DNA from 4 places in the Streptomyces sp. NPDC047043 genome. Region 3 is predicted to be linked to each of the others. Evidence: riboswitches for the same ligand, from Rfam matches in the RefSeq annotation. Region 3 holds a riboswitch; each other region holds the start of a gene.
The links. Region 3 has a riboswitch for cobalamin ahead of ABZ880_RS37170 (cobalamin biosynthesis protein). Riboswitches for the same ligand answer to the same signal wherever they lie in the genome.

Region 1 (7,078 bases), on a different contig from region 3:
CCGTGCCCGCCGCGCTGGTCGACTTCGGGCTGTACTTCTTCCACTGCGCCCAGCGGCAGATCGACGCCGGGGCGGGGCCGTACTTCTACCTGCCGAAGCTGGAGAACCGCTACGAAGCCCGGCTGTGGAACGACGTGTTCGTCCTCGCCCAGGACCTGCTCGGCATCCCGCGCGGCACCGTGCGGGCCACCGTCCTCATCGAGACGATCACCGCCGCCTTCGAGATGGAGGAGATCCTCTACGAGCTCCGCGAGCACAGCGCCGGGCTCAACGCGGGCCGCTGGGACTATCTGTTCAGCCTCGTCAAGACCTTCGGACACCGCGGCGACTTCCTGCTGCCGGAGCGGTCGAAGGTGCCGATGACCGCCCCGTTCCTGCGCGCCTACACCGAACTGCTGGTCCGCACCTGCCATCGGCCGGCACCCACGCCATCGGCGGCATGGCAGCACACCTGCCCGGACGGGACCCAGCCGCTCTCGCCGAGGTGCGGTTGGACAAGGAGCGCGAGGCCGAGGACGGATTCGACGGCTCCTGGGTCTCGCACCCCGGCCTCGTCCCGGTCTGCCGCGAGGTCTTCGACCGCGTCCTGGGCCATCGCCCGCACCAGATCGCGCACACCCGGGACGACGTGGAGGTGTCCGCCGCCGACCTGCTGGCCGTACGACGCCTCACCGGCCCGCCCACGCCGGAAGGGGTGCGCACAACCATCGCCGTGGCGCTGCGCTACCTCGACGCCTGGCTGCACGGGCGCGGAGCCGTCGCGCTGGACGGGCTGATGGAGGACACGGCGACCGCGGAGCTGGCCCGCGTGCAGATCTGGCAGTGGCTGCGCCACCGCGTCGTGGATCGCGAGACGGTGCTACGGCTGCTCGACGACGAGCTGGCGGCCCTGGGCGCCGAGCATCCCTGTGCGGCACTCGACGAGATTCGGGCGATCTTCGAACGGACGGCCCTGCAACCGGAGTTGCCGCTCTTCTTCACCGCGGACGCCTACACCCGTCACCTCGTACAGCACCCGGAGGCCCGGTCATGAGCCGGGACATACGGCGCGTCGGCGTGGTCGGTGGCGGACAGATGGGGGCCGGTATCGCCGAGGTGTGCGCCCGGGCCGGGCTGGACACCGTCGTGTGCGAGGCGGACGCCCTGGCCGCGCAGGCCGCGCGCGATCGCGTGGCCGCCTCCCTGGAGCGTGCCGTACGGCACGGCAAACTCGACCCGCCGCAAGCACAGGAGGTCCTCGCTCGAATCGCCTTCACCGGCAGCCTCGAAGACCTCGCCGACCGTCAACTCGTGGTCGAGGCCGTCACCGAGAACCCCGACGTCAAGGCGGAGATGTTCACCGCCCTCGACAAGATCGTCGAGGATCCGGAGGCGATCCTGGCCACCAACACCTCCGCCATTCCCGTGATGCGCCTGGCCATGGCCACGTCCCGCGCCGATCGCGTCCTCGGGCTGCACTTCTTCAACCCCGTGCCGGTCATGCCCCTCGTCGAGGTCGTCACCTCGCTGCACACCCGTCCCGAAGTGGCCGCCGTGGCCGAGGAGTTCGTGACGGCAACCCTCGGCAGGACGGCGATCCGCTCCCGTGACCGCGCCGGCTTCGTCGTCAACGCACTGCTGGTGCCGTACCTGCTGTCCGCGATCCGCATGGCCGAGTCCGGCTTCGCCACCGCCGCCGACATCGACGCCGGCATGGAGCGGGGCTGCGCCCACCCGATGGGGCCGCTGCGACTGGCCGACCTGATCGGCCTGGACACCGTCGCCGCCATCGCCGAGTCGCTGTACGAGGAGTTCAGGGAACCCCTGTACGCGCCGTCGCCGCTGCTCCAACGCATGGTCCAGGCGGGCCTGTTGGGCCGGAAGTCCGGCCGCGGCTTCCACACCTATGTATAAGCTGATGACGCAGCTGGTTCGCCCTGTCCACCAGGCAGGCGCGTCGCAAGAGGGAACCCGGTGGGAATCCGGGACTGCCCCGCAGCGGTGAGCGGGAACGACCGCCGTCATACGCACTGGATCCGGATGTCCCGGGCCCGGGAAGCGACGGCCAGTAGGTGCCTCGTACGACGTCCTTCACACGACGTCTTCGTACGACACGAGGCGTGCCCGTGAGTCCGAAGACCTGCCACTGCCCGTGTACGACCCACTCGTGCGCGGAGATTCCGGTGACCTCGAGGGCGGGTCGGCGAGCACAACGGGCGGGCACGGACTGCGTGCCGTCGCCGGTTGGCCGTTCCTTCGCGTCCTCACCCCGTCGCCGGGGTCGTTCGACGAACAGAGCTCGCGAAGGAGAGTCTCGTGACAGCGAAGTCCGCAGCCGCGGCAGCACGGGCGACCGTGTACGGCTACCCCCGCCAGGGCCCGAACCGGGAGCTGAAGAAGGCGGTCGAGGGCTACTGGAAGGGCCGCGTCACCACCGACGCCCTCCATCGCACGGCCGCCGAACTGCGCCGCGCGAACTGGCGGGAGCTGGCCGACGTCGGCGTCCACGAGGTGCCGACCGGTGACTTCTCGTACTACGACCACGTCCTGGACACCACGCTCATGCTCGGCGCCGTCCCGGCACGCCACCGTGCCGCGGTCGAGGCCGACGCGCTCGACGGGTACTTCGCCATGGCCCGCGGCACGCAGAACGTGGCGCCGCTGGAGATGACGAAGTGGTTCGACACCAACTACCACTATTTGGTACCCGAGTTGGGCCCGGACACGGTGTTCACGGCCGACTCGGCCAAGCAGGTCGGCGAGTTGACGGAGGCGCTGGCCCTCGGCCTGGCGCCCAGGCCCGTGCTGGTCGGCCCCGTCACGTATCTGCTGCTGGCCAAGCCCGCGCCGGGTGTCACTGCGGACTTCGAACCGCTGACGCTGCTCGACCGGCTGCTGCCCGTCTACGCCGATGTCCTCGCCGATCTGCGGGCCGCCGGCGCCGAGTGGGTGCAGCTGGACGAGCCCGCCCTCGTCCAGGACCGCACCCCGGCCGAACTGACTGCCGTCGCCCACGCCTACCGCAACCTCGGCGCCCGCACCGACCGTCCGAAGCTGCTGGTCGCCTCCTACTTCGACCGGCTGGGCGAGGCCTTGCCGGTACTGGCCAAGACGTCGGTCGACGGGCTGGCGCTGGACTTCACCGGCCCGGCGGCAGCCAACTTGGACGATCTCGCCGCGATCGGCGGTCTGTCCGGGAAGCGGCTGGTCGCAGGCATCGTGGACGGCCGCAATGTGTGGATCAACGACCTGGGCAGGTCCCTGTCCACGCTGGCCACGCTCCTGGGCCTGGCCGACCGGGTCGACGTGGCCGCCTCCTGCTCCCTGCTGCATGTGCCGCTCGACGCCGGCGCCGAGCGTGACATCGAACCGCAGATCGCCCGCTGGCTCGCCTTCGCCCGGCAGAAGACGGCCGAGATCGTCACGCTGGCCCGCGGGCTGGCCCACGGCACCGACACCATCGCCGCCCAACTGGCCGCGAACCGCGCCGACCTGGCCTCCCGCGCCGGATCGCCGATCACCCGCGACCCCGCCGTACGGGCCCGCGCCGCCGCCGTCACGGACGCCGACGCGCACCGCTCCCGGCCGTACGCCGAACGGGCCGTCGCCCAGCGCACCCACCTGCGTCTGCCCGTCCTGCCGACCACGACCATCGGATCATTCCCGCAGACGGCCGAACTGCGCACGGCCCGCGCCGACTTGAGGGCAGGACGGATCGACACCGCCGGATACGAGGAGCGCATCAGGGCGGAGATCGGCGAGGTGATCGCCTTCCAGGAGAAGATCGGCCTCGACGTCCTGGTGCACGGCGAGCCCGAACGCAACGACATGGTGCAGTACTTCGCCGAGCAGCTCACCGGCTGTCTGGCCACGCAGCACGGCTGGGTGCAGTCCTACGGCACCCGTTACGTCCGCCCGCCGATCCTCGCCGGCGACATCTCCCGGCCCGATCCGATGACGGTGCGCTGGACGACGTACGCCCAGTCCCTCACCGCGCGCCCGGTCAAGGGCATGCTCACCGGCCCGGTCACCATGCTCGCCTGGTCGTTCGTCCGCGACGACCAGCCGCTCGCGGAGACCGCCCGGCAGGTCGCCCTCGCCCTGCGCGACGAGGTCAACGACCTTGAGGCGGCGGGCACTTCGGTCATCCAGGTGGACGAGCCCGCACTGCGCGAGACGCTGCCACTGCGGGCCGCCGACCGCCCGGCCTACCTGGCGTGGGCCACGGAGACCTTCCGGCTCACCACGAGCGCCGTGCGTCCGGACACACAGATCCACACGCACATGTGCTACGCCGAGTTCGGCGACGTCGTCCAGGCGATCGACGAGCTCGACGCGGACGTCATCAGCCTGGAAGCGGCCCGCTCCCACATGCAGGTCGCCCGCGAACTGGCCGCCCACGGCTACCCGCGCGAGGCGGGACCGGGCGTGTACGACATCCACTCCCCTCGGGTGCCGAGCGTGGCCGAGGCGGCCGCCCTGCTGCGCAAGGGACTTGAGGCGATCCCCGCCGAACGGCTGTGGGTCAACCCCGACTGCGGCCTGAAGACCCGCGGCTGGCCCGAGACCCGTGCGTCTTTGGAGAACCTGGTCGCCGCGGCCCGAACGGTCCGCGCGGAGCGGGCCGGCTCCTGACGGGACACCGGCCCGGCGCGTTACGCCGTCACGACGCGAGCAGCAGACTGTCGCCGCGCTCCTTCGCGGCGGCGTAACGCCGGGCCAGGTCCCGCCAGTTGACGACCTTCCACACGGCCTCGATGAAGTCGACCCCCTGACGCACGCCACGTGGGCCTCCCAATAGGATCACTGGCCTGACGTCGGCTTGAGGGGGTGGGCGAAGTGCCTGCCGTGGTGCTCGTTCACGGGCTGTATCACTGTCCCGAGCACTTCGCCGCGGTGACACAACGCTTGCGGACCGCAGGATCCGAGGTTGTCGTTCCCGAGCTCCACCGAGGCTCGTTGCCCGCTGACACAGCCGCGGTCCAGGCTGCCGTCGACTCGCTTCAGGAGCCTCCGATTGTGCTCGGTCACTCCTACGGCGGGTCAGTGATCACCGGGGTGCGTGGTGCGGGACACCTGGTCTATCTGGCGGCCTTCGTACTGGATGCCGGCGAGAGCGCAGCCGGTCTGGGCGGGGCGTCCCAGCAGCTCCGGGACGCGATCATCCCTGAGCCCGACGGCTCGACCACCCTGCACCCCGACCGGGCTGTCGAAACCCTCTACGACGACTGTCCGGAACCTCTCGCCGAGTGGGCGGTCCGCCTGCTGCGTGCGCAAGCCCCGGGCTGCGGGCGAGGGGTTCCAGATCGTCACAGCTGGAAGCACACGCCCTCCACCTACGTCGTCTGCGCACAGGACCGGGCCATCGACCCGGGCCTGCAGCGGAAGATGGCCTCGCGCTGCACCGACGTGCACGAGTGGCAGACGAGCCACTCCCCGTTCGTAGGGCAGCCCGATCTCATCGTTGAACTCCTGCAGGAACTGCTCGGCACCAGCATCTCGCGCAGGTGAGTGCCTCTGGGCAGCAGTGAATGCAGCCGGGCCCACTGTGTACCGTCAGATCCCCCCTCGTCGCTCGTGGGTATGCTCGCCGCCGTGTCCGCCCTGGTGGGGAGGGCCACAGAACCCGTACGACGAACGAGAGCAGTGAGAAGACCACCGTGACCACGTACGACTACGAGAAGGACGGCGCGGCCATCTACCGCCAGTCCTTCGCCACCATCCGCGCGGAGGCCGACCTCACGGGGCTGCCCGCCGACGTCAGCCAGGTCGCGGTGCGGATGATCCACGCCTGCGGAATGGTCGACCTCGCACGGGACTTGGCGTACAGCCCCGCCGTCGTGGCCCGCGCCCGCGCGGCCCTGCGTGCCGACGCGCCCGTCTTCACCGACGTGCAGATGGTGGCCAGCGGTGTGACCCGCAAGCGCCTGCCCGCCGACAACGACGTGATCTGCACCCTCTCCGACCCCACCGTGCCGGAACTCGCGGCGAAGCTCGGCACCACCCGCAGCGCCGCCGCCCTGGAGCTGTGGCGGGATCGGCTGGAGGGCGCGGTGGTCGCCGTCGGCAACGCGCCCACCGCGCTGTTCCGGCTCCTCGAGATGATCGAGGAGGGTGCGCCCCGGCCCGCCGCCGTCATCGGTGTGCCGGTCGGTTTCGTGGGCGCCGCCGAGTCCAAGGACGCACTGGCCGCCAACGCGTCGGGTCTGGAGTACCTGGTCGTGCGCGGCCGCCGGGGCGGCAGCGCCATCGCCGCCGCCGCACTCAATGCGATCGCGAGCGAGGAGGAGTGAGCGGCAAGCGGCCTGCCGGCGGCCAGGAGCGAGCGCAGGGCAGCTGATCGTGAAGGCGGCACCGGGAGGCTCTTCACCAGTGCCGGCAGTGCGGTGGTTCGGTCGGCGACGACTTTGCTGTCGGTCGAGTCGGTGGCGCCGCAACCGACCCTACTCCGCGCCCTGTTCGGCGGGCTGGGCCAGGCTCCCCGTCCACTTCTCCTCGATGCGGCCCACCTTCCACACCAGCAGGGCCACGGCCCAGGTGGCGAAGAACAGTCCGACGATGACGTAGCCGATGATGTTCAGGTCAAGGCCGGAGAACCAGTCCCAGAACGGGCCGTGCAGGTCGGCCTTCTCGGCGACCAGACCCAGCAGTTCGACGGTGCCAATGATGAGAGCGACGGCGACGGACAAGCCGGTGACGGTGAGGTTGTAGTAGACCTTGCGGACCGGCTTGGAGAACGCCCAGCCGTAGGCGAAGTTCATGAACGAGCCGTCGATGGTGTCCAGCAGTGACATGCCGGCCACGAAGAGGATCGGCAGACACAGGATCGCGTACCAGGGCAGGCCGGAGGCGGCGCCCGAGCCCGCGAGGACCATGAGGGCGATCTCGGTGGCGGTGTCGAAGCCGAGGCCGAACAGCAGTCCCACGGGGTACATCTGCGACGGTCTGGTGATCGACTTCATCAGGCGGCCGAGGATGCGGTTCATGAATCCGCGCTTGTTGAGCTGCTCCTCCAGCGCGGCCTCGCCGAAGTGGCCGGAGCGCATCTCGCGGAAGACCTTCCAGATCCCGGCCATGATCACGACGTTGATGATCGCGA
Region 2 (7,078 bases), on a different contig from region 3:
ACTGACGGTGCTCGGCCTTGTCGGTATCACCCTCGGCTTCTTCCTCGCCCGCGGCGACGACTCGTTCCTGGGGCTCACGGCGGCGGTGTCCCTGGCCACCGGTTGTCTCCTGTTCGGCTTGGCGGCCTGGGGCATGAGCAGACGCCTGTTGCCCGCCACGGTGGCTCTCCTGCTGGTTGCGGCGATCGTCGTCTCGGCGACAGTCAAGCGGGCCTTCCTGTTCGGGAAGCCGACGGAGCAGTCCTCCGGCGGCGCCACGCCCCCACCCGACGTGGGCTGGGTCGGGGAGCACGCGCTGCCCTGGCTCCAGCAGCCCTACTGGCATCCGCTACTGGCGTTGGCCGGGTTGATCGTGCTCAGCCTGTTGATCAGCGGCGCCGTCACCAAACTGGCGAAGATCATCCGGCGAGGAACGACGAACGTGCTACGGCGTCTGCGAGCATTGGGGGAAGGGCCGGAACCCGCGCGATCAGGTGCCGTCACCGCCGCACCCTCGGCATCCCCAGACCGATCCACGAGATGATCTCCCGCTGGATCTCGTTGTTGCCGCCGCCGAAGGTGAAGATGACCGCCGAGCGGTAGCCGCGTTCCAGTTCGCCGTGGAGGACCGCGCCCGTCGAGCCCTCCTTGAGGGCTCCCGCGGCGGCGACGATCTCCATGAGCCAGGCGTAGGCGTCCCGGCGGGCTTCGGAGCCGTAGACCTTGACCGCGGAGGCGTCCTGGGGGGTGAGGGTGCCGTTCTGGACGGCGTTCACCATCTGCCAGTTGAGGAGTTTCATCGCGTCGAGCCTGGTGTGGGTCTGGGCGAGGCGGCGGCGCACCCAGGGCAGGTCGATCACGCGGCGGCCGTCGGCGAGCTTGGTCTCCGTGGCCCAGCGCTGTACGTCCTGCAGGGCGCGGATGGCCATGGTGCCGTGGGCGGCGAGGGTGACGCGCTCGTGGTTGAGCTGGTTGGTGATCAGCCGCCAGCCCTGGTTCTCGGCGCCGACGCGGCGGGAGACGGGGACGCGGATGTTCTCGTAGTAGCTGGCCGTGGTGTCGTGGGAGGCGAGGGTGTTGATGAGGGTGCAGGAGTAGCCGGGGTCGGTGGTCGGGACGAGGAGCATGGTGATGCCCTTGTGCGGCGGGGCGTCCGGGTCGGTGCGGGTGGCCAGCCACACCCAGTCGGCGGTGTCGCCGTTGGTCGTCCAGATCTTCTGGCCGTTGACGACGTACTCGTCGCCGTCGCGGACCGCGCGCGTCTTGAGGGATGCGAGGTCGGTGCCGGCGTCGGGTTCGCTGTAGCCGATCGCGAAGTCGATCTCGCCGGAGAGGACCTTGGGCAGGAAGTAGGCCTTCTGCTCGTCCGTGCCGAACTGCATGATCGTCGGTCCGACCGTGTTCAGTGCCATGAGCGGGAGCGGTACGCCGGCCTGGGCGGCCTCGTCGAAGAAGATGAACTGCTCCATCGCTGTGAGTCCGCGCCCGCCGTACTCCTTGGGCCAGCCCACGCCGAGCCAGCCGTCCGTGCCCAGGCGCCGGATTGTCTCGCGGTAGAAGCGCTTCTGGGCTGCCGGGTCGCCGTGCCGGGCGTAGGCGTTGTCGGGCACCAACTCGGCGAAGTACGCACGCAGTTCGGTGCGCAGCCGTTGCTGCTCGGGCGTGTATTCGAGGTGCACGGCGCCTCCAGGCTCCCGGGACCGGTCCTGACGGCGCACACCGTAGAACGTGTTCCAGAAATTGGGAATGGCGCGGAGCGTCGGGGATTGGCGCGGCATACGGAAAAGGGGCCCCCGGTCGTCCGGGAGCCCCTTTCGTTGAACTGCTCAGTGCGCGGCTGAAGTGCTCAGTGCGCGACCGGAGTTGCCCGGGCCTCGGCCGGGGTTACCGACGACTTGGCCCCTTTGGGAGCCAGCAGCCGCTCCGCCAACAGCCCGAAGACCAGCCCGAAGGAGGTCCACAGGGTCGCTTGGACGGCCAGGGCCGCCAGGCGGAACTGCCACAGCAGGGTGGCCGAGAAGTCCTTCGGGACCTCGTTGAAGGAGGGCAGGAACGCGTACGCCAGCCCGACGACGAGGAGGAGGAAGGCGCCCGCGGCAATCGTCGCGTTCCAGTTGCCGAGGCGCGGCGCGAGGCGTTTGCCCAGGATCACGGTGGCGACGGCGAGCAGCACGCTGAGGGCGACCATCAGGAAGTACAGGGTGGTGCGCTTGCCGATGGTGTCGGGGTCGCCGACGGACGGCGGGTTGGCCGGGTACTTCAGGAACGGCACGACGTACACGGCGATCAGGCCGGCGGCCGCCAGGAGCAGCGCGCTCGCGCGCGGCCCGAAGCGGCCGATCCGGCCCAGCGCGAAGCAGTACGCGAGCGCGGCGATGCCGCCGAACGCGATGCCGTAGACGAGGACACCGGTGGACAGACCCGCGGTGGACTGCATCGTGCGGCTGACGGCTTCGACGCCGTGCTCGTGGGAGTGCGCCTCCTCGTAGGCGATGGCCGCGTCGACGCGCGGTTCACCCAGGAAGTAGGCGACGACGAGGGCGAGCAGGCCCGCGGCGAGTCCCGCGAGCATGCCACGCACCAGGAGGTTGCGGACGGTTGCCGAATTCATGGGCTGTGCGTGCTCCCCGGCCGTCAGTGGCAGGGGAAACCGAGCAGGTGGCGGGCGTCGTGCACCCACTCGTGGACGTTCTCTCCGCTCATCACAGAGGTGGCGCCCTGCTCGGCGCCGACGAAGTAGAGCAGGACCAGCATCAGGATGCCGAAGAAGACCGCCCAGGGGACGATCGCACCGATCGGCAGCTTCGCCGGTACGGCAGTGGGGGTGGTGGTCGGCTGAGCGACAGACTGCGCCATGGCAGGCCCTCCTGGGGAACTCGCGTCCCGTCTCGGTGGTGCACAGGACGACGGGCGGGTCTGACTCGCCCGGCCCGCACCCAGGGTGCGTGCCCGGCATTACAGTGGCGCGACCGTGCCGGATTCCCACCGGCTTCCGCTGTGCCGTCGTCAATATCGACGAGACGGTACCGCGAAGCGAAGGCGCGGCCAAGGGCGCACGGAAGGGCGGCGAGCGCCCCGGGGAACCCTTTCGCCGCCAATTCGCGGAGTGCAAAGGGATGTTGAGCACGGGAGTGGACGCATGACGAGCCGAGTGATCTTGATCTCACCCGCGATCAGCGCCGCGCTGAGACAGGCCCGCTTCGACGACGGCTGCTCCCTGGACGCGGCCGGGCTGCGGCAGGCGCAGGCCGCCGTCGGTACGGTCCCCGCGGTCGGGCGGGCCTGGTCCTCCCCCACCGTGCGCTGCCGCGAGACGGCCGGTGCGCTCGGGCTGGACGCCCTGGACGCGCCGGAGTTGGCGGGGCTGGACGCGGGGCGCTGGCGCGGGGCGACGCTGGCGGAGGTCGGCGAGCGGGATCCCGAGGGGCTGGCCCGGTGGCTGTCGGATCCCGGATCGGCGCCGCACGGCGGGGAGTCGGTGCGGGCGCTGTGCGACCGGGTGGCCGGCTGGCTGGAGACGGCCGCGCAGTCGGCGGGCGCGAGCGCGGCCGTGGTCGAGCCCGAGGTCGTACGGGCCGCGGTGGTACGGGCATTGGGCGCGCCGGAGTCGTCGTTCTGGCGCGCCGACGTCCCGCCGCTGGCCGCCGTGGAGCTCAGCGGCAGGGCGGGGCGGTGGAACGTACGGCTCGGCCGGCCGCTCGGCACCGCGGAGTGAGCGCCGGTTCACTGCGGCGCCGGGCGGATTCGCGCCCCACCGTGGGCGTCGGTTCGCCGGCTCCGGGAACGGAGCCTCGGTTCAGCGTCGTCAGGGACATCCGTGGGTGTCAGTTCAGCGTGTCGAGGAAGTCCGTGCACGCCTGGGCGCACTCCCGGCAGGCCTTCGCGCCGTCCTCGGCGCCCGGGTGCCGGTCGAAGACGTGCGCGCACTCCAGGCACACGGTGCGGCACCACTCCACCTGGATGCGCATACCGGCCTCGTCCAGGCGGTTCTGCTCGGACAGCACCCGGCACGTCGCGTCGCACACCTCCGCACACATGATGCCCTTGCGTCGTACGAGTTCCTGCTCCTCCGTGCCGTCCGGATCCACGAGGCTGGCGCGCAGCGCACACGCGCGAGCGCACTCGGTACAGGCCTGCGCGCAGGCGAAGCGGTCCTCCAGGAACTGGAAGAGCTCCTGCTGGGTCGTCGATGTCACACCGGGCGGGTAGCCGCTGCCGTTCGCGCCAAACCCGGTGTTCGCCGTGGTTGTGGCGGTGGGGCCGGGGCGGGCCGGTTCATGGCGGACGCCCCGGGTACCCGCGGGCTCATGAGTACCGCATGGATGGACATCGCCGCAGGCCGCGGCGCACTCGGGATCGGTATGGCCGTGGCGGGCGTGGTGGTCGTCGCGCTGCTGATCGGCGCGTTTTGGCTGGGTGCCCGTATCCGGCGCCGCGAGCCGGGCCCGCCGCGCCCGGAGGAGCAGCCGCGGCTGCCGGACGAGGGCCCGGTCCGCGAGGTGCTGGAGAACCGTGAACCCGACGAGGTGCCGCGCAGCGATCGCCGGCTGACCCCGCACGAGCTGCCCGGGCACGGCAACTCGCCGACCCGGACGGGTGCGTCGAGGCCACGGCGGCGCTGGAGCGAGGGCGGCAGCGGATCGTTCGGCAGCGGCGGCCCGGGCATCCGCTGACGCCGGGCCCGTCCGCACCATCACCTGGAGGAACACCGTCACCGGGAGGAAGTGAGACCCATGACCGACCCCGCCCGCGGCACCCTGCCGCTGCCGGACTACGACCATCTGCCGATCGGCGGGCTCGAGAGCCGTGTACGGTCCCTGACCGCCGACGAGGTCGAAACGCTGCTGACGTACGAGCGCGCGCACGGTGACCGGCTCCCGATCACCGCGCTGCTGTCGGCGCGCCTGGAGCAACTGCGCACCGGTGCCGAGCCGACGTCCGGCAGCCCCGGCGCGCTGCGCCCCGAACAGCACGGCCGGCACGCGGGCTCCCCGGTCTCACCGGCGACCTCCTCGCAGCCCTTCAGCCCACCGCCGCACGGCACCCCCGACCAGCGGGGCAGGCCGAAGGGTGATCAGCGGTAGCTGTTTGCGGTCCGGGCGCGGGGGCACCGTGGGTCCGGAGACGACCAGGAGCGCACCCAGCAGTGCGCCGACGCCTGCGTGACCGGCGGCAAGAAGGTGTTGCTGTGCAGTCGCTCGGGGTTGACGGTGTCCGTCACAGAGCGGCGGTGAATTGCGACCGGCAGCAGCATGGTCAGCGCCGGGGTCCGCCCGCGGGGACGACAGCTCATGGGCACCTGGCCGGTCGTCACCGCGGTGCCTTCCGGGATTCATCCGACTGGTCGCGCATCAGATGACGCAGACCGGTGGTCACGGCAGCGTGGCCGAAGAGGCCGCAGGCTTCGCGCTGACTTCCCGCACAGACGAGGACTCGTCGCCATGATCTGTCGTCGCCACGTCGGCCGCCGGGCCGGAGTCCTCGTTCTCCTGCTTGCCGCAGCGGGCTGCTCCGACTCCGCCATGGGCCCGATCGTCTACACGACACCGGCCAAGCGGGAGGTGAAGATCCAGAGCCCGGCGGTCGACGCATGCCATCGTCTGCCGGGCGGCGCCTACCGCGTGGTCAACCACACGCTCTACGACATCCGGCTCTTCACCAACGCCGCCTGTGTGCTGACGCCGGCCGGTCAGGACCAGAGCGGTCAGGTCGGCGGAGAGAGCTTCTACCTCGCGACACAGGCGACCGTCGGCTTCACACCCGGCCAGTCCCCGTGGCTGAGCTACTACGTGGTCCCCGGTACCAGCTGAGGCCGAGGCAGGCACAACGCCACCTCTGGTACCCGTCGGCCCCTTGATGCCATCGCGGCACCGGACAGCAGCCGACGCACCCGTCACCCCGCCGGCCCCTCCCGGATCGCCAGGTGACCCGCGCCGGGATCTCCTCGAAGACATGACAGGCACCGACACGCCCCCGCCAGAGCCGGAGCCCTCCCGTGAGACTCCTGGCGAGGAACAGGAGCTCTCGCCGCAGAAGGCCCACGAACTGGACGAGCTGCGCCGCCGGGTGAGCGAACTGGAGAGCGCCAGGCACGAACCGAAGCACCGGCTCCGGGCCCTGGGTTCGGTCCTGCTGATCATCCTGGCGTCCGTGCTGGCACTGCTCGCCGTGGTCGCGGTCTGGGCCAACAGCATCATCCGCGACACCGACCGTTACGTCGCAACCGTGGCACCGCTGGCGTCCAACCCCGACATCCAGCAGGCAGTGACCACCCGGGTCACCAACGTCGTGCTGAAGCAGATCGACGTGGATGCGCTGGTCGCGCAGCTGAGTGACGCGGCGTCGGAGAAGGGGGTTCCGCCCAAGGCCGCGAACCTCATCGGCAACCTGAGCGGTCCCATCGACAGCGGTCTGAAAGAGCTGGTGCACAGCACTGTGTTGCGGGTGGTCTCCAGCAGCGCCTTCGAGACGGTCTGGACCAATGCCAACCGCCGGGCCCACACCGCCGTGGACAAGGCGCTGACGGGGTCGGCCGACTCTGCGATCACGCTGAAGAACAACCAGGTCGCCATCGATGTCGGGCCCATCGTGGCCCAGGTGAAGGACCGCCTGGTCAGTTCGGGATTCGCGCTGGCCTCGAAGATCCCCGACGTCCACACGGAATTCGTCGTGGTCGAGGGGAAGGACGTCGGCAAGATCAAGTCGTATCTGAGAGTGCTGCAGATCATCGGCAACTGGCTGCCCGTCATCGCGGTGCTGATCGCCGCCGCGGGCGTGTTCCTGGCGTCGCATCGCCGACGGGCGCTGATCGGGGCCGCCATCGGGGTGTTCCTCGCCATGGTGCTGCTGGGTGTGTGCCTGACCGTCTTCCGAACGGTGTATCTGGACCATCTGCCGCCGGGGACGAACGCGGACGCCGCGGGTGCCGTCTACGACTCGCTGGTGAGGTTCCTGCGCTCCAGCGTGCGAGCCGTGGGGGCGCTGGCCCTGGTCACAGCCCTCGGGGCCTTCTTCATCGGACCGTCCCGGGTTGCCGTGCTCACCCGCCACTTCTGCACCAGGGGCATCGGCGCCGGGCGGGACGTGGCCGTCTCGGCGG
Region 3 (7,078 bases):
CTTGGGGTCGACGGAGTAGAAGTTCCGGCCGGTCGGGAGCACATTGACCAGCCCGCGCGTCGGCGAACCGGAGGGACCCGCCGGGATGTAACCGCCGTCGAGTGCCCTGAGGATGTGGCCGATCTCGTCGGTGGTCTTCGCCAGCCGGGGCACGACCTCGTTGCAGGCGAACTCCAACACCGCGATGGCGTCCGGGAGTTCGGTGCGCAGAACCTCACCGACGAGGGCCGCAGCGGCCGTGACGTCCCACTCCCGTGCCTCCATGCCCTCCGCGATCCGCCGGCACAGCTGCTCCAGCAGGTCGATCGCGTCGGCGGCGGTACGGGACGGACCCTCGACGAGATCGGTCAGCTCGACCGGGACCTTGACGGGAGCACCCGGCTCGGCGAGCAACTCCTTCTCCACGAGCCCGAAATGGGATGCGAGACAGGCCCTGAGCCCCGGCAGCGCGTTGGCCTGCCCGCCCCACACCTGCGAGGCGCGCAACACGGCGAGCACGAGATTGACACGCGGTTCACCGACCGGCCCGCCACCGAGGATGTGCAGGCCGTCCCTGATCTGTACGTCCTTGATCTCGCACAGATAGCCGTCGATGTGCATGACGAACTCGTCGAAGTCGCCGTCGTCCGGCTGCTCGTCCACATGCAGGTCGTGGTGCAGCTCGGCCGCCTTGACCAGCGTCCAGATCTGCGCCCGCACGGCTGGCGCCTTGGTCGGGTCCAGGTCGGAGACGAGCGCGTACTCGTCGAGCAGCTGCTCCAGCTTGGCCAGGTCGCCATAGGTGTCCGCGCGGGCCATCGGCGGTACGAGGTGGTCGACGACCGTGGCGTGCCCGCGCCGCTTGGCCTGGGTGCCCTCGCCGGGGTCGTTGACGATGAAGGGGTAGATCAGGGGCAGTTCGCCGAGCACGGCGTCCGGTGCGCAGCCGCTGCTGAGCCCGAGTCCCTTGCCGGGCAGCCACTCCATCGTGCCGTGCTTGCCCATGTGGACGATCGCGTCGGCGCCGAAGCCCCCCTCTGATGTCGCAGCCTCCAGCCACCGGTACGCCGCCATGTAGTGGTGCGAGGGCGGCATGTCGGGGTCGTGGTAGATCGCGATCGGGTTCTCGCCGAAGCCGCGCGGCGGCTGGATCATCACGACGACGTTCCCGAACTGGAGAGAGGCGAGGACGATGTCGTCCCCGTCCACGTACAGCGAACCCGGCGGCTCGCCCCACGCCTCCAGCATCCCGTCCCTGAGCTCCGGGTCGAGCTTGTCGAACCACGCCCGGTAGTCGGTGAGCGGCACGCGCGCGGGTGCGGCGGCCAGCTGCTCCTCGGTCAGCCACTCGACGTCGTGCCCGCCGGCCTGGATCAGCCGGTGGATCAACTCGTCGCCGTGGTCGGGGTATTCGGTGAGCGAGTACCCGGCGTCCCGCAGCGCGTCCAGCACCTGTACGGCCGACGCGGGCGTGTCCAGGCCGACCGCGTTCCCGACCCGTGAGTGCTTCGTCGGGTACGCGGTGAAGACGAGCGCCAGCTTCTTGTCCGCGTTCGCCTTGTGCTTCAACTGCGCGTGCCGTACGGCGATTCCGGCGACCCTCGCGGCCCGCTCCGGGTCGGCGACATAGACCGGCACGTCGTCCGGGCCCTGCTCCTTGAAGGAGAACGGCACGGTGACGAGCCGCCCGTCGAACTCCGGGATCGCGACCTGCATCGCCGCGTCCATGGGGGAGAGGGCGGCGTCCGACTCGTCCCAGGCCGCGTGCGACGAGGTAAGGCAAAGCCCTTGCAGAACAGGCACGTCGAGATCGGCGAGCGCTCCGATGTCCCAGGCCTCCTCGTCACCGCCGGCCGACGCCTGCGAGGCGTGCGTGCCGCCGGCGGCGAGGACGGTGGCGACGAGGGCGTCGGCCCGGCCGAGGATCTCGTACAGCCCGGCGTCCGCGCCGCGCAGCGAACCGCAGTACACGGGAAGGGCGTTGGCGCCACGCGCCTCGATCGCGTCGCACAGGGTGTCCACGAACCCGGTGTTGCCGCTCAGCTCGTGCGCCCGGTAGAAGAGCACGCCGACGGTCGGCCGGCCCTCGACGAACGGACGCTCGCCGTGGACGCCGTACTCGGGCATCTTCTGCGGCTCGACGAACCCCTCGCCGGTCAGCAGCACGGTGTCGGAGAGGAACCGCGCGAGCTCGGTGAGGTTGGCGGGCCCGCCCTCGACGAGGTACCTGAGGGCCTCCGCCACCACACCGGCGGGCACCGACGACTCGGCCATCAACTCCGCGTCGGGCACGGCCTCTCCGCCGAGCAGCACGGTCGGGACGCCGGAGGCCTTCAGGGCGGCCAGCCCGTCCTCCCAGGCCCGCTTTCCGCCCAGCAGCCGTACGACGGCGACGTCGGCGCCGGCGAGGAGACCGGGGAGTTCCCGCTCGACGTCCACCCGGGTGGGGTTGCCGATCCGGTAGTCGGCGTCGGAAGCGGCCCGGGCCGCCAACAGATCCGTGTCGGCGGTCGACAACAACAACACTGTGCTCATGCGGGTGCTCCCGGTGGGATGAAAGGCAGTCCTTGCGGCGCGCCGGACTCGATGAGCCGCCACAGCGCGTCCGTGTCCGCGTGCTGTTCGATCAGGTCGCCGAGCCGGTCGAGCTGCTCCTCGCGCAGCGCGGCGAAGGAGGTGTCGTCGGCGGGCACGAAGCGGCGGCCCGCGGCAGCGGCCACCTCGCGCAGAAAGGCCCGCCGGAAGCCGTCCGACTCCAGCGAACCGTGCCAGTGGGTGCCCCAGGTCTGCCCGACCCGGCAGCCGTCCAGGAAGGCTTCCCCTCCGTCCATGGACGCGACCCCGTGATGGATCTCGTACCCTTCGACGCGCTCGCCGAGGGCTTCGCCGACCGGCCGGGTGAGGGTCTTCTCCCGGGCGAACCGCACCCGGACGGGAAGGACACCGAGGCCCGTCACGTCCCCCTGCCGGCTCTCGACCTCGTCCTCGATGTGCTCGCCGAGCACCTGGAAGCCGCCGCAGATGCCGAGCACGGGCCGCTGCTCGGCGGTCCTGCGCACGAGGGCCTCCGCAAGGCCGCGCTCCCGCAGCCACTCCAGCGCACGGACCGTCCCCCGCGTCCCCGGAATGACGACGAGGTCGGCATCGGCGAGCTCCTCGGGCCGGTCCACGAACCGCACCACGACACCCGGTTCGGCGGCCAGCGCGTCGACGTCCGTGAAGTTGGACATGAGCGGGATCGCACAGACGGCGACCCGCAGCACGTCCTCCCCGACGGGCGGGGCGGTGTTCGACTCCCGGACCGTGCCGCGCAGCGACACCCGCAGCCCGTCCTCCTCGTCGATGCCGAGACCGTGCCGGAAGGGCAGGACGCCGTAGGTGTGCCGCCCGGTGAGCCCGTGCAGCATGTCGAGCCCGGGCTCCAGGAGGCTGACGTCCCCCCGGAACTTGTTGACGAGGAACCCGGCGACGAGCTCCTGGTCCTCGGGCGAGAGCAGCGCGACGGTCCCGAAGAAGGACGCGAAGACACCACCACGATCGATGTCCCCGACCACGAGCACGGGCAACCGCGCATTCCGCGCGATCCCCATGTTGACGATGTCCGTCCGCCGCAGATTGATCTCGGCGGGAGAACCGGCCCCCTCACAGATCACCGCGTCATACGTGCCCCGCAATTCGGCGAGACAGTCGAGAACGGTCCCGAGCAGTTTCTGCTGCCGCCCCCCGTGATACCCCCGGGCACTCAGCTCGCCGACAGGCTTGCCCATGAGCACCACCTGACTGCTCTGCTCACCACCGGGCTTGAGCAGCACGGGATTCATCAGCGCGGTGGGCTCGATGCGACAGGCCTGCGCCTGCATGGCCTGCGCCCGCCCGATCTCGGCACCCTCGCGCGTCACGAACGAATTGAGGGACATGTTCTGCGCCTTGAAGGGCGCGACCTTGACCCCCTGCCGCACCAGCCAACGACAGATACCGGCGGTGACGACACTCTTGCCGGCATCGGAGGTGGTACCGGCAACGAGAAGACCGCCCCCGGTCATGACCTGCGTCCCTTCACGAGGCGTGCGGCGACACCGACGCCGAGCGCGAGCAGACCGACGCGCCTCGAGAGGCGTACGGCCCGCTCGATGTCCGCCACGGCGACGGTGTGCCCCTGCGCGTTGAGAACGGGCCGGTGCTCGACCCGCCCCCCGTACGACAGGGTCCCGCCGAGCCGCACCCCCAACGCCCCCGCGAACGACGCCTCCACGGGCCCGGCATTGGGGCTCGGGTGCTTCGAGGCATCCGTACGCCAGGCACGTGCCGCCCCGCGGGGATCGTCACCGGCGACCGTCGCCAGCACGGCCGTCAACCGGGCGCCGGGCCACCCGGCCAGGTCGTCCAGCCGCGCGGCCGCCCACCCGAACCGCCGGTACCGGGCCGACTTGTGACCGACCATCGCGTCGAGGGTGTTGACGGCCCGGAAGCCGAGCAGCCCCGGCACCCCGCCGACGGCCCCCCACACCAGCGCCCCCACGACGGCATCCGAGGTGTTCTCGGCAACGGACTCCACAACCGCCCTGGCGATGCCGTCGGCGTCCAGCGCCTGCGGATCCCGCCCGCACAGATGCGGCAGCCGGGCCCGGGCGGCCTCGACGTCCCCCGCCTCCAGGGCACGCCCAATGCTCCGCGCCTCACGCGCGAGCGAAGTCCCCCCGACCACGGCCCAGGTGGCGGCGGCGGTCAGCGCGACGGAGGCGGTACGGGAGGGACGTACGAGAGAAGCGGCCAGGGCACCGGCAGAGACGGCACCCCCCACGCACACGGCCGTGTGCAGCGCCCCCCACCCACGATGGTCCCGCCACAACACCTGTTCCACGGCCCCCGCGCCCCGCCCGAACGCGGCGACCGGATGCCCACGGCGCGGATCGCCGAGCAGAAGGTCACCGAGAAGTCCGGCGGCGGCGCCGTACGCGAAAACGCGATCGGCACGCATGGGCTCAGCCGGCCGTGGGGTCGGGCAGCGACCTGGTCCTGTACCTGAGGGCCTGGCTCCGCCACGAGGGCAGCCCGGCGCCTTGCGATCGCACGCATCGGCCACCGCGGTGCCCGCCCTGCGGGCGGACGACGGGGGTTCGCGGGCAGGCCCTCAAACGGCAGGCTGGCATGGCGATATGTCCTCACTCAGGGTGTCCGCGCCCTGGTTCGACGAGACCGGCGGTGAGAGTTCCTGGCTCCCGGGACTTCCTACCCCGGTGACAGTGGCGGGACCGCGCCGGACTTGCACCGGCTTCCTCTCTTGCCGCCGTAGCTGGCCTCGGCAGTCCACCACGGCCTTGGAAGGGCCGTCAACTTGCCGTTGACCTGCGACGGGAGAGTGTGCTGAGGCCCACATACGAGGGGTCGCAGTGGTCACGGAAACGCGTGGTGCCGGGACGGATCACCGTCCCGGCACCACGCGCGGAGCAACTGCGGCCCGGGGCTCAGCCCTTGGCCATGATCAGGTTGATTCCGTACGCCACCGCCGCCGCGCACCCCGCGAAGGCCACGTACGCGCCGGTGACCGCGAGGGTCGCCGAATTGCCCTGTGCCACGGCCCGTTCGCGGCGGGACAGGCCCATGACGCCCAGGGTGAACAGGGCGACGAGGCCCACGGTGACCGCGAGGCTGACGCCGAAGACGGAGCCCAGGGCTGCCCAGTCGATCTTCATGCTGCTTCTCTTCCTTCGTACCGGATGGGCGGGCTCAGACCGTCGCCGCGGGCGGGGCGGCCTGGTCGGGGGTGGCGGCCGGAGCGGGGATGGTGGCCGTCAGGTCCTCGGTCACCGTGCCCGCGGGCGGCGGGGTCACGGCGGCGATCGCCGTGGTCACCACGCCCGCCGGCTCCTCGGTCTCGTTGACGTTCGAGGCGTCTACGACCTCACGGCGGGAGATCTTCCAGATGGCCGCGCTGGAGGCGATCAGGAAGACGGCGACCACGCCGGTGCCCCAGTCGCCGAGGTCGGTCACGGACTCCGCGAGCGCGCCGACCAGGGCGGCGGCCGGCAGCGTCAGGACCCAGGCGACCAGCATCCGGGTCGCCGTCGACCAGCGGACCACACCGCCCTTGCGGCCGAGGCCCGCGCCCATCACCGAACCGGAGACCGAGTGGGTGGTGGAGAGGGAGAAGCCGAGGTGGGAGGAGGCCAGGATGACCGTGGCCGCGCTGGTCTGGGCGGCGAAGCCCTGCTGCGGCTGGAGGTCGGTCAGGCCCTTGCCCATGGTGCGGATGATGCGCCAGCCGCCGAGCCAGGTGCCGAGCGCGATGGCGAGACCGGCGGAGAGGATGACCCAGGTGGGCGGGTCGGAGTCGGGGGCGACGACGCCGCCGGCGACCAGGGCGAGGGTGATGATGCCCATCGTCTTCTGCGCGTCGTTCGTGCCGTGCGCGAGGGAGACCAGGCCGGCCGAGGCGATCTGGCCGGCGCGGTAGCCCTTCTCGGCGGCCTTGCCGTCGGCCTTCTTGCCGAGCGTGTACGACAGCCGGGTCGCCAGCATCGCGGCGAGGCCCGCCACGATCGGGGCGGCGAGCGCCGGGATGAGCACCTTGGTGACGAGCACGTCGCCGTGGACCGCGCCCATGCCGGCCGATGCGATGGTGGCGCCGATCAGACCGCCCATGAGGGCGTGCGAGGAACTGGACGGGAGTCCGACGAGCCAGGTCAGCAGGTTCCAGAGGATCGCGCCGACCAGGGCCGCGAATATGACCTCGGGACGTATGCCGTTCTCGTCGACGAGACCCTTGGAGATCGTGTTGGCGACCTCAACGGAGAGGAAGGCGCCCACAAGGTTCAGCGCGGCGGACATGGCCACCGCGACCTTGGGCTTGAGTGCACCGGTCGAGATGGTGGTGGCCATCGCGTTGGCGGTGTCGTGGAAACCGTTCGTGAAATCGAACGCGAGTGCGGTGATCACCACAATCGCGAGGATCAGCGAGAAGTTTTCCATTTACCCAGGCAATCGTTCGAAGTCATCGGTCGGTTGACCGTAGGAAACCTGAGTGAACGGAAGATGAACTGGGGGCAGCTGTGGGGTGTCCGTAACGGGGGGTCGCCGTTCCGCCCGATTCGGCGGCCCC
Region 4 (7,078 bases), on a different contig from region 3:
TGCTGATCGCCTTCGGCGTGCTGGCGGCGTACACGTACTCGTCGGGTCTGCGCGCCCCCGCCCTGATCGCGTTCGTGAAGGACACGCTGATCTACATCGTCATCGCGGTGGCGATCATCTACATCCCGATCAAGCTCGGCGGCTTCGACGACATCTTCGCCAAGGCGGGCGAGGCGTTCAGCGCGACCAACCCGGTGACCGGCAAGCCGCGCGGGGCACTGGCCCCGGCCGAGGCGACCCAATGGACCTACGCCACGCTGGCGTTGGGCTCAGCGCTCGCGCTGTTCATGTACCCGCACTCGATCACCGCGACGCTGTCCTCGAAGAGCCGTGACGTGATCCGCCGCAACACCACGATCCTGCCGCTGTACTCGCTGATGCTGGGCCTGCTCGCCCTGCTGGGCTTCATGGCGATCGCGGCCGGAGTCAAGGTCACCAACGGGCAGTTGGCGATCCCGCAGCTGTTCGAGAACATGTTCCCGAGCTGGTTCGCGGGCGTGGCCTTCGCGGCGATCGGCATCGGGGCGCTCGTCCCGGCGGCGATCATGTCGATCGCGGCCGCGAACCTCTTCACCCGCAACATCTACAAGGACTTCATCAAGCCGGACGCGACGCCGGAGCAGGAGACCAAGGTCTCCAAGCTGGTCTCGCTGCTGGTGAAGGTGGGCGCGCTGGTCTTCGTCCTGACGATGGACAAGACGGTGGCGATCAACTTCCAGCTGCTGGGCGGCATCTGGATCCTGCAGACGTTCCCGGCCCTGGTCGGCGGCCTGTTCACCCGCTGGTTCCACCGCTGGGCCCTGCTCGCGGGCTGGGCGGTCGGCATGGTCTACGGCACCCTCGCCGCGTACGGCGTCGCCTCCCCGACCAACCCGAGCCAGAAGCACTTCGGCGGCTCCAACGCGAACATTCCGGGCCTCGGCGAGATGGGCTACATCGGCCTGACGGCGTTCGTCCTGAACGTTGTCGTGACGGTCGTCCTGACCTTCGTACTGAAGGCGCTGAAGGCACCGGAGGGCGTGGACGAGACGAAGCCGGAGGACTACACGGCGGACGCGGGAGACCCCGGGGTGCAGGCGGAACTGCCGCCGGCGACCGCTGGCGCCTCTCACTAGCAGTCGCGGTGATCAGCGGGCCGCCGGGGAAATCCGGCGGCCCGTTGTCGTACCCGTCCGGCAGACTCGAGCCCATGGACATCGTGATCCGTCGGGTGGCACCCGGCGAGTACGAGGCGCTCGGTGAGATCACCGCCCGGGCCTACCTCCAGGACGGCCTCCTCACCTTCGGCGAGAGCGACTGGTATCTGGCCGAGTTGAGGGACGTCGCCAAGCGGGCGGCCGCGGCCGACGTACTCGTGGCCACACAGGGCGGCCAACTCCTCGGCGGCGTCACCTACGTCCCCTCCGGCGGCCCCATGGCGGACCTCGCGCGCCCCGGGGAGGCCGAGATACGGATGCTCGCAGTCGACCGGGCAGCCCGCGGCAGGGGCGCCGGAGAGGCCCTCGTCCGCGCCTGTGTCGACCGGGCCAGGGCCACGGACGGCTGCACCGGCATCGTCCTGTCCACCCAGCCGATCATGCACGCCGCCCACCGCATCTACGAACGCGCCGGTTTCGTCCGCGCCCCCGGGCGCGACTGGAAGCCGATGCCGGGCGTCGACTTCACGCTGATCACCTATGAGTTGACGCTCTGACACGCTCCGAAGTCGGCGGCGACACAACATATGGGGGCGCCACCCCCACCCGACACAAGATGTATGCTCATGCTCGCTGTCGCCGCAGGGGAATCCGGTGCGAATCCGGAACTGTCCCGCAACGGTGTACTCATGCGTGTTCGCACACGTACGAGCGTCAGTCCGAGGACCTGCCGACAGTGCACCCGGCCGCCGTGGCCCGGGTGCTGAGACGTCCGGGCCTCGTGGAGTGGGCCGGTGGACGCGACGCCGTGCGCGCTCGTGTGCTGCCCCCTGCCCTCCCTCAGGCCCACTGCCGAGCGAGGGAGAGCCCCACGTGACCATCGCGCCAGCCGAACCGGCTTCAGCGACCACGACCGCCCCTGTGGACGAAGACGGTCCCGGTACCGCGCTGCTGCGGACCCTGACCGAGCTGACCGCCGACCTCCCCGACGCCGACCCCGGCCGGGTCGCCGCGGCAGCGCTGCGCGGCCGGTCCGCGCACGCCGACGAGGCGGAGTTGCGCGAACTGGCCACCGAAGCGGCCGCGGGCCTCATCTCCGAGGACCCCGCGTACAGCAGGCTGGCCGCCCGGCTCCTCACCATCGGCATCGCCGCCGAGGCCGCCTCCCAGGGCGTCACGTCGTTCACGGAGTCCATCGCCGTCGGCCTTCGCGAGGGCCTCATCGCCGACCGCACCGCGGAGTTCGTCCGCGTGCACGCCGACCGCCTCGACGCCCTCGTCGATCCCCGGGCCGACGACCGCTTCGGCTACTTCGGCCTGCGCACCCTCCACAGCCGCTACCTCCTGCGGCACCCGATCACCCGCAAGGTCATCGAGACGCCCCAGCACTTCATGCTCCGGGTCGCGAGCGGCCTCGCCGAGGACACTGCGCTCGATTCCGGGACGGGCACCCGCGCGGTGGACGAAGTCGCCGCGCTCTACGGCCTGATGAGCCGCCTCGACTACCTCCCCTCCTCCCCCACCCTCTTCAACTCCGGCACCCGGCACCCCCAGATGTCGTCCTGCTACCTCCTCGACTCCCCGCTGGACGAGTTGGACTCCATCTACGACCGCTACCACCAGGTCGCCCGTCTCTCGAAGCACGCCGGCGGCATCGGCATCGCCTACTCCCGTATCCGCAGCCGCGGTTCGCTGATCCGCGGCACCAACGGGCACTCCAACGGCATCGTCCCGTTCCTGAAGACGCTCGACGCCTCGGTGGCCGCCGTGAACCAGGGCGGCCGGCGCAAGGGTGCCGCCGCCGTCTACCTGGAGACCTGGCACTCCGACATCGAGGAGTTCCTCGAGCTGCGCGACAACACGGGTGAGGACGCCCGCCGTACGCACAACCTGAACCTCGCGCACTGGATCCCGGACGAGTTCATGCGCCGGGTGAACGCCGACGAGCTGTGGTCGCTCTTCTCCCCCGCCGACGTACCGGAGTTGGTTGACCTGTGGGGTGAGGAGTTCGACGCGGCCTACCGGAAGGCCGAGGCCGAGGGTCTCGCGCGCAAGGCCATCCCCGCCCGCGATCTCTACGGCCGCATGATGCGCACCCTCGCGCAGACCGGCAACGGCTGGATGACCTTCAAGGACGCGGCCAACCGCACCGCCAACCAGACCGCCGAGCCGGGCCATGTCGTCCACTCCTCCAACCTCTGCACGGAGATCCTGGAGGTCACGGACGACGGCGAGACGGCGGTCTGCAACCTGGGCTCGGTGAACCTGGGGGCGTTCGTCCACAACGGGGACCTGGACTGGGAGCGGCTGGACGAGACCGTCCGCACCGCCGTCACCTTCCTGGACCGTGTGGTGGACATCAACTTCTACCCGACCGAGCAGGCGGGCCGGTCGAACGCGCGCTGGCGCCCGGTCGGCCTGGGCGCGATGGGTCTGCAGGACGTCTTCTTCAAACTCCGCCTGCCCTTCGACTCCCCGGAGGCGGGGGCCCTCTCCACCCGTATCGCCGAGCGCATCATGCTCGCCGCCTACGAGGCCTCCGCCGACCTCGCCGAGCGCAACGGCCCGCTGCCGGCCTGGGAGAAGACGCGTGCCGCGCGGGGTGTGCTGCACCCCGACCACTACGGCGTGGAGCCGACCTGGCCGGAGCGCTGGGCGGCGCTCCGGGAACGTATCGCCGCGGTCGGCATGCGCAACTCACTGCTCCTGGCGATCGCTCCGACCGCCACCATCGCGTCGATCGCGGGTGTGTACGAGTGCATCGAGCCACAGGTGTCGAACCTGTTCAAGCGCGAGACGCTGTCCGGTGAATTCCTGCAGGTCAACTCGTACTTGGTGAAGGACCTCAAGGAACTCGGCGTCTGGGACGCCCGCACCCGCGAGGCGCTGCGCGAAGCGAGCGGCTCGGTGCAGGACTTCACCTGGATCCCGGCCGACGTACGGGCGCTGTACCGCACGGCGTGGGAGATCCCGCAGCGCGGCCTGATCGACATGGCGGCGGCCCGTACGCCGTACCTGGACCAGTCCCAGTCCCTCAATCTGTTCCTGGAGACGCCGACCATCGGCAAGCTCTCCTCGATGTACGCGTACGCCTGGAAGCAGGGCCTGAAGACGACGTACTACCTGCGTTCCCGCCCGGCGACGCGGATCGCCCGCGCGGCCCAGGCCACTGTCCCCGTGCAGCAAGCGGCCGAACCCGACGCCGTCGCCTGCTCCCTTGAAAACCCCGAGTCCTGCGAGGCCTGCCAGTAATGAGCTCCACCGAAAAGAACCTTCTCGACCCGGGCTTCGAGCTGACCCTCCGCCCCATGCGCTACCCCGACTTCTACGAGCGCTACCGGGACGCCATCAAGAACACCTGGACCGTGGAGGAGGTCGACCTCCATTCCGACGTCGCCGACCTCGCGAAGCTCACGCCCGCCGAGCAGCATCTGATCGGCCGTCTGGTGGCCTTCTTCGCGACGGGCGACTCGATCGTCGCGAACAACCTGGTCCTGACGCTGTACAAGCACATCAACTCCCCCGAGGCGCGGCTGTACTTGAGCCGCCAGCTGTTCGAGGAGGCAGTCCACGTCCAGTTCTACCTGACGCTCCTGGACACCTACCTCCCCGACCCGGAGGACCGCGCGGCGGCCTTCGCGGCGGTGGAGAACATCCCCTCCATCCGCGAGAAGGCCGGGTTCTGCTTCAAGTGGATGGACTCGGTGGAGAAGCTGGACCGCCTGGAGTCCAAGGCCGACCGCCGCCGCTTCCTGCTCAACCTGATCTGCTTCGCGGCCTGCATCGAGGGCCTGTTCTTCTACGGCGCCTTCGCATACGTCTACTGGTTCCGCAGCCGGGGTCTGCTGCACGGCCTGGCCACCGGCACCAACTGGGTGTTCCGGGACGAGACGATGCACATGTCCTTCGCCTTCGACGTGGTCGACACCGTCCGCAAGGAGGAGCCGGAGCTCTTCGACGACGCGCTGCAGCAGCAGGTGACGGACATGCTGCGCGAGGCCGTCGAGGCCGAGCTGCAGTTCGCCCGCGACCTGTGCGGTGACGGACTGCCCGGCATGAACACCGACTCGATGCGCCAGTACCTCGAGTGCGTCGCCGACCAGCGCCTCACCCGCCTCGGCTTCGCCCCGGTGTACGGCTCCGAAAACCCCTTCTCCTTCATGGAGTTGCAGGGCGTCCAGGAACTGACCAACTTCTTCGAGCGCCGCCCGTCGGCGTACCAGGTCGCGGTGGAGGGCACGGTCGACTTCGACGAGGACTTCTGACGGCCCCGGCTGTGATAAGCCAGGAGGGTGATCAGCCGTCTCCCTCTCGACGACCAACTCGAGTCCCTGCGCATGGTGTTGTCCCGCAACAGCGTCCTGACCGAGGTGCTGCGGCGGACCGCGACGATGGAGCTGCCCGGCTGGTATCTCACCGCCGGGTGCCTCTTCCAGACCGTCTGGAACGTCGTCACCGACCGGCCGCCCACCGAGGGCATCAAGGACTACGACGTCTTCTACTTCGACGCCGACGACCTGTCCTGGGAGGCCGAGGACGCCGTGATCAAGGCCGGCCGGGAGATCTTCGCCGATCTCCCGGCCGAGGTCGAGATCCGCAACGAGGCACGCGTGCACCTCTGGTACGAGGACAAGTTCGGGGTGCCGTGCCCGCCGTACGAGTCGAGCGAGGCTGCGATCGACAGCTTCGCCGCCACGACCTGCTGCCTGGGTGTACGGCTGGAAGCCGGCGGGTGGCGGGTGTACGCACCGCACGGTCTCTCCGACGTCTTCAACCTCGTCGTGCGGCCGAACCCCGTGCTCGCCCCGCGTTCCGTATACGAAGCCAAGTCCGCGCGCTGGCGGGAGCAGTGGCCGGAGTTGAGCGTGCTGGAGTGGCCCGGCCGGGGCTCGTCCATGGAGGGTCCATAGGGCCTCCATCGGTCGGCCATGGACCTCCCACGGAGCGGCAAAGTTCTTCCGGCCCATCTGTTCCGGACTCCTCGCCGCCCGCTACTTTCTGGCCGTCCTGTCATGCACACACAACCCCGACACAGGACGATCAAAGTGTCATGCCCATGACGGCATCGCGCACCGCCGCCGCTACGCGCGTCACAGGCCTGCCACCAGCGTCGAGAACCCCACTCCAACGACGGAGGCAGTACCCCCATGCGTGAGAAGCCCCGACGGAGTCTGCGAAGACTCCTGACCGCCGCCATACCCGCCCTCGCCCTCGGGCTCGCCGGACTCGTCGCCGCACCCGCGCACGCGGCACCCGCGGCGACCCACACCACCCGCGTCACCCAGAACGCCAAGGCCCTCACCTCCCCCGAGCGGCAGACGTTCCACTCGACCGGCAAGGCCGGCCAGAAGGTGCCGACCAAGCACCTGTGCGCCACCACGGCCCCCGGCAGCGCGTCCTGCTTCGCCCAGCGCAGAACCGACATCAAGCAGCGCCTGGCCTCCGCGGTCGCCGCCGCCGCGCCCTCCGGTCTCAGCCCGGCCAACCTGCACAGCGCCTACAACCTGCCCTCAACGGGCGGATCGGGCCTGACCGTTGCGGTCGTGGACGCCTACAACGACCCCAACGCCGAGTCGGACCTGGCGACTTACCGCTCGCAGTACGGCCTGTCCTCGTGCACCAAGGCCAACGGCTGCTTCAAGCAGGTCAGCCAGACCGGTTCCACGACCTCGCTGCCCACCAACGACACCGGTTGGGCCGGTGAAGAGGCGCTCGACATCGACATGGTCAGCGCCGTCTGCCCGAACTGCAACATCATCCTCGTCGAGGCCAACTCCGCCACCGACTCCGACCTCGGCACCGCCGAGAACGAGGCCGTCGCGCTCGGCGCCAAGTTCGTCTCCAACAGCTGGGGCGGCTCCGAGTCCTCCTCCCAGACCAGCGAGGACACCTCCTACTTCAAGCACCCGGGTGTCGCGATCACCGTCTCCTCCGGTGACTCG

Region 1: another riboswitch for cobalamin. It lies ahead of metE (5-methyltetrahydropteroyltriglutamate--homocysteine S-methyltransferase); the one in region 3 lies ahead of ABZ880_RS37170 (cobalamin biosynthesis protein).
Region 2: another riboswitch for cobalamin. It lies ahead of ABZ880_RS24295 (CbtB-domain containing protein); the one in region 3 lies ahead of ABZ880_RS37170 (cobalamin biosynthesis protein).
Region 4: another riboswitch for cobalamin. It lies ahead of ABZ880_RS20115 (ribonucleoside-diphosphate reductase subunit alpha); the one in region 3 lies ahead of ABZ880_RS37170 (cobalamin biosynthesis protein).

What each region holds. Positions count from the first base shown of each region.
Region 1 is NZ_JBEYVO010000001.1:177,999-185,076, forward strand. Features, by position in the region: partial or broken gene aceB (malate synthase A) at 1-1,033, shown strand, start outside; gene ABZ880_RS00825 (3-hydroxybutyryl-CoA dehydrogenase) at 1,030-1,893, shown strand; cobalamin riboswitch at 1,891-2,142, shown strand; gene metE (5-methyltetrahydropteroyltriglutamate--homocysteine S-methyltransferase) at 2,296-4,614, shown strand; partial or broken gene ABZ880_RS00835 (superoxide dismutase) at 4,643-4,753, opposite strand; gene ABZ880_RS00840 (alpha/beta hydrolase) at 4,819-5,490, shown strand; gene ABZ880_RS00845 (precorrin-8X methylmutase) at 5,640-6,272, shown strand; gene ABZ880_RS00850 (HoxN/HupN/NixA family nickel/cobalt transporter) at 6,423-7,078, opposite strand, start outside.
Region 2 is NZ_JBEYVO010000015.1:131,486-138,563, forward strand. Features, by position in the region: gene ABZ880_RS24280 (patatin-like protein) at 1-523, shown strand, start outside; gene ABZ880_RS24285 (acyl-CoA dehydrogenase family protein) at 480-1,658, opposite strand; gene ABZ880_RS24290 (CbtA family protein) at 1,826-2,590, opposite strand; gene ABZ880_RS24295 (CbtB-domain containing protein) at 2,614-2,835, opposite strand; cobalamin riboswitch at 2,871-3,019, opposite strand; gene ABZ880_RS24300 (histidine phosphatase family protein) at 3,119-3,694, shown strand; gene ABZ880_RS24305 (ferredoxin) at 3,804-4,175, opposite strand; gene ABZ880_RS24310 (DUF6479 family protein) at 4,287-4,652, shown strand; gene ABZ880_RS24315 (hypothetical protein) at 4,713-5,063, shown strand; gene ABZ880_RS24320 (hypothetical protein) at 5,421-5,789, shown strand; gene ABZ880_RS24325 (hypothetical protein) at 5,932-7,078, shown strand, end outside.
Region 3 is NZ_JBEYVO010000028.1:114,917-121,994, forward strand. Features, by position in the region: gene cobN (cobaltochelatase subunit CobN) at 1-2,514, opposite strand, end outside; gene ABZ880_RS37165 (cobyric acid synthase) at 2,511-4,022, opposite strand; gene ABZ880_RS37170 (cobalamin biosynthesis protein) at 4,019-4,957, opposite strand; cobalamin riboswitch at 5,165-5,307, opposite strand; gene ABZ880_RS37175 (hypothetical protein) at 5,445-5,672, opposite strand; gene ABZ880_RS37180 (inorganic phosphate transporter) at 5,707-6,948, opposite strand.
Region 4 is NZ_JBEYVO010000012.1:69,317-76,394, reverse strand. Features, by position in the region: gene mctP (monocarboxylate uptake permease MctP) at 1-1,115, shown strand, start outside; gene ABZ880_RS20120 (GNAT family N-acetyltransferase) at 1,190-1,693, shown strand; cobalamin riboswitch at 1,750-1,886, shown strand; gene ABZ880_RS20115 (ribonucleoside-diphosphate reductase subunit alpha) at 2,010-4,388, shown strand; gene ABZ880_RS20110 (ribonucleotide-diphosphate reductase subunit beta) at 4,388-5,401, shown strand; gene ABZ880_RS20105 (nucleotidyltransferase family protein) at 5,429-6,046, shown strand; gene ABZ880_RS20100 (putative Ig domain-containing protein) at 6,284-7,078, shown strand, end outside.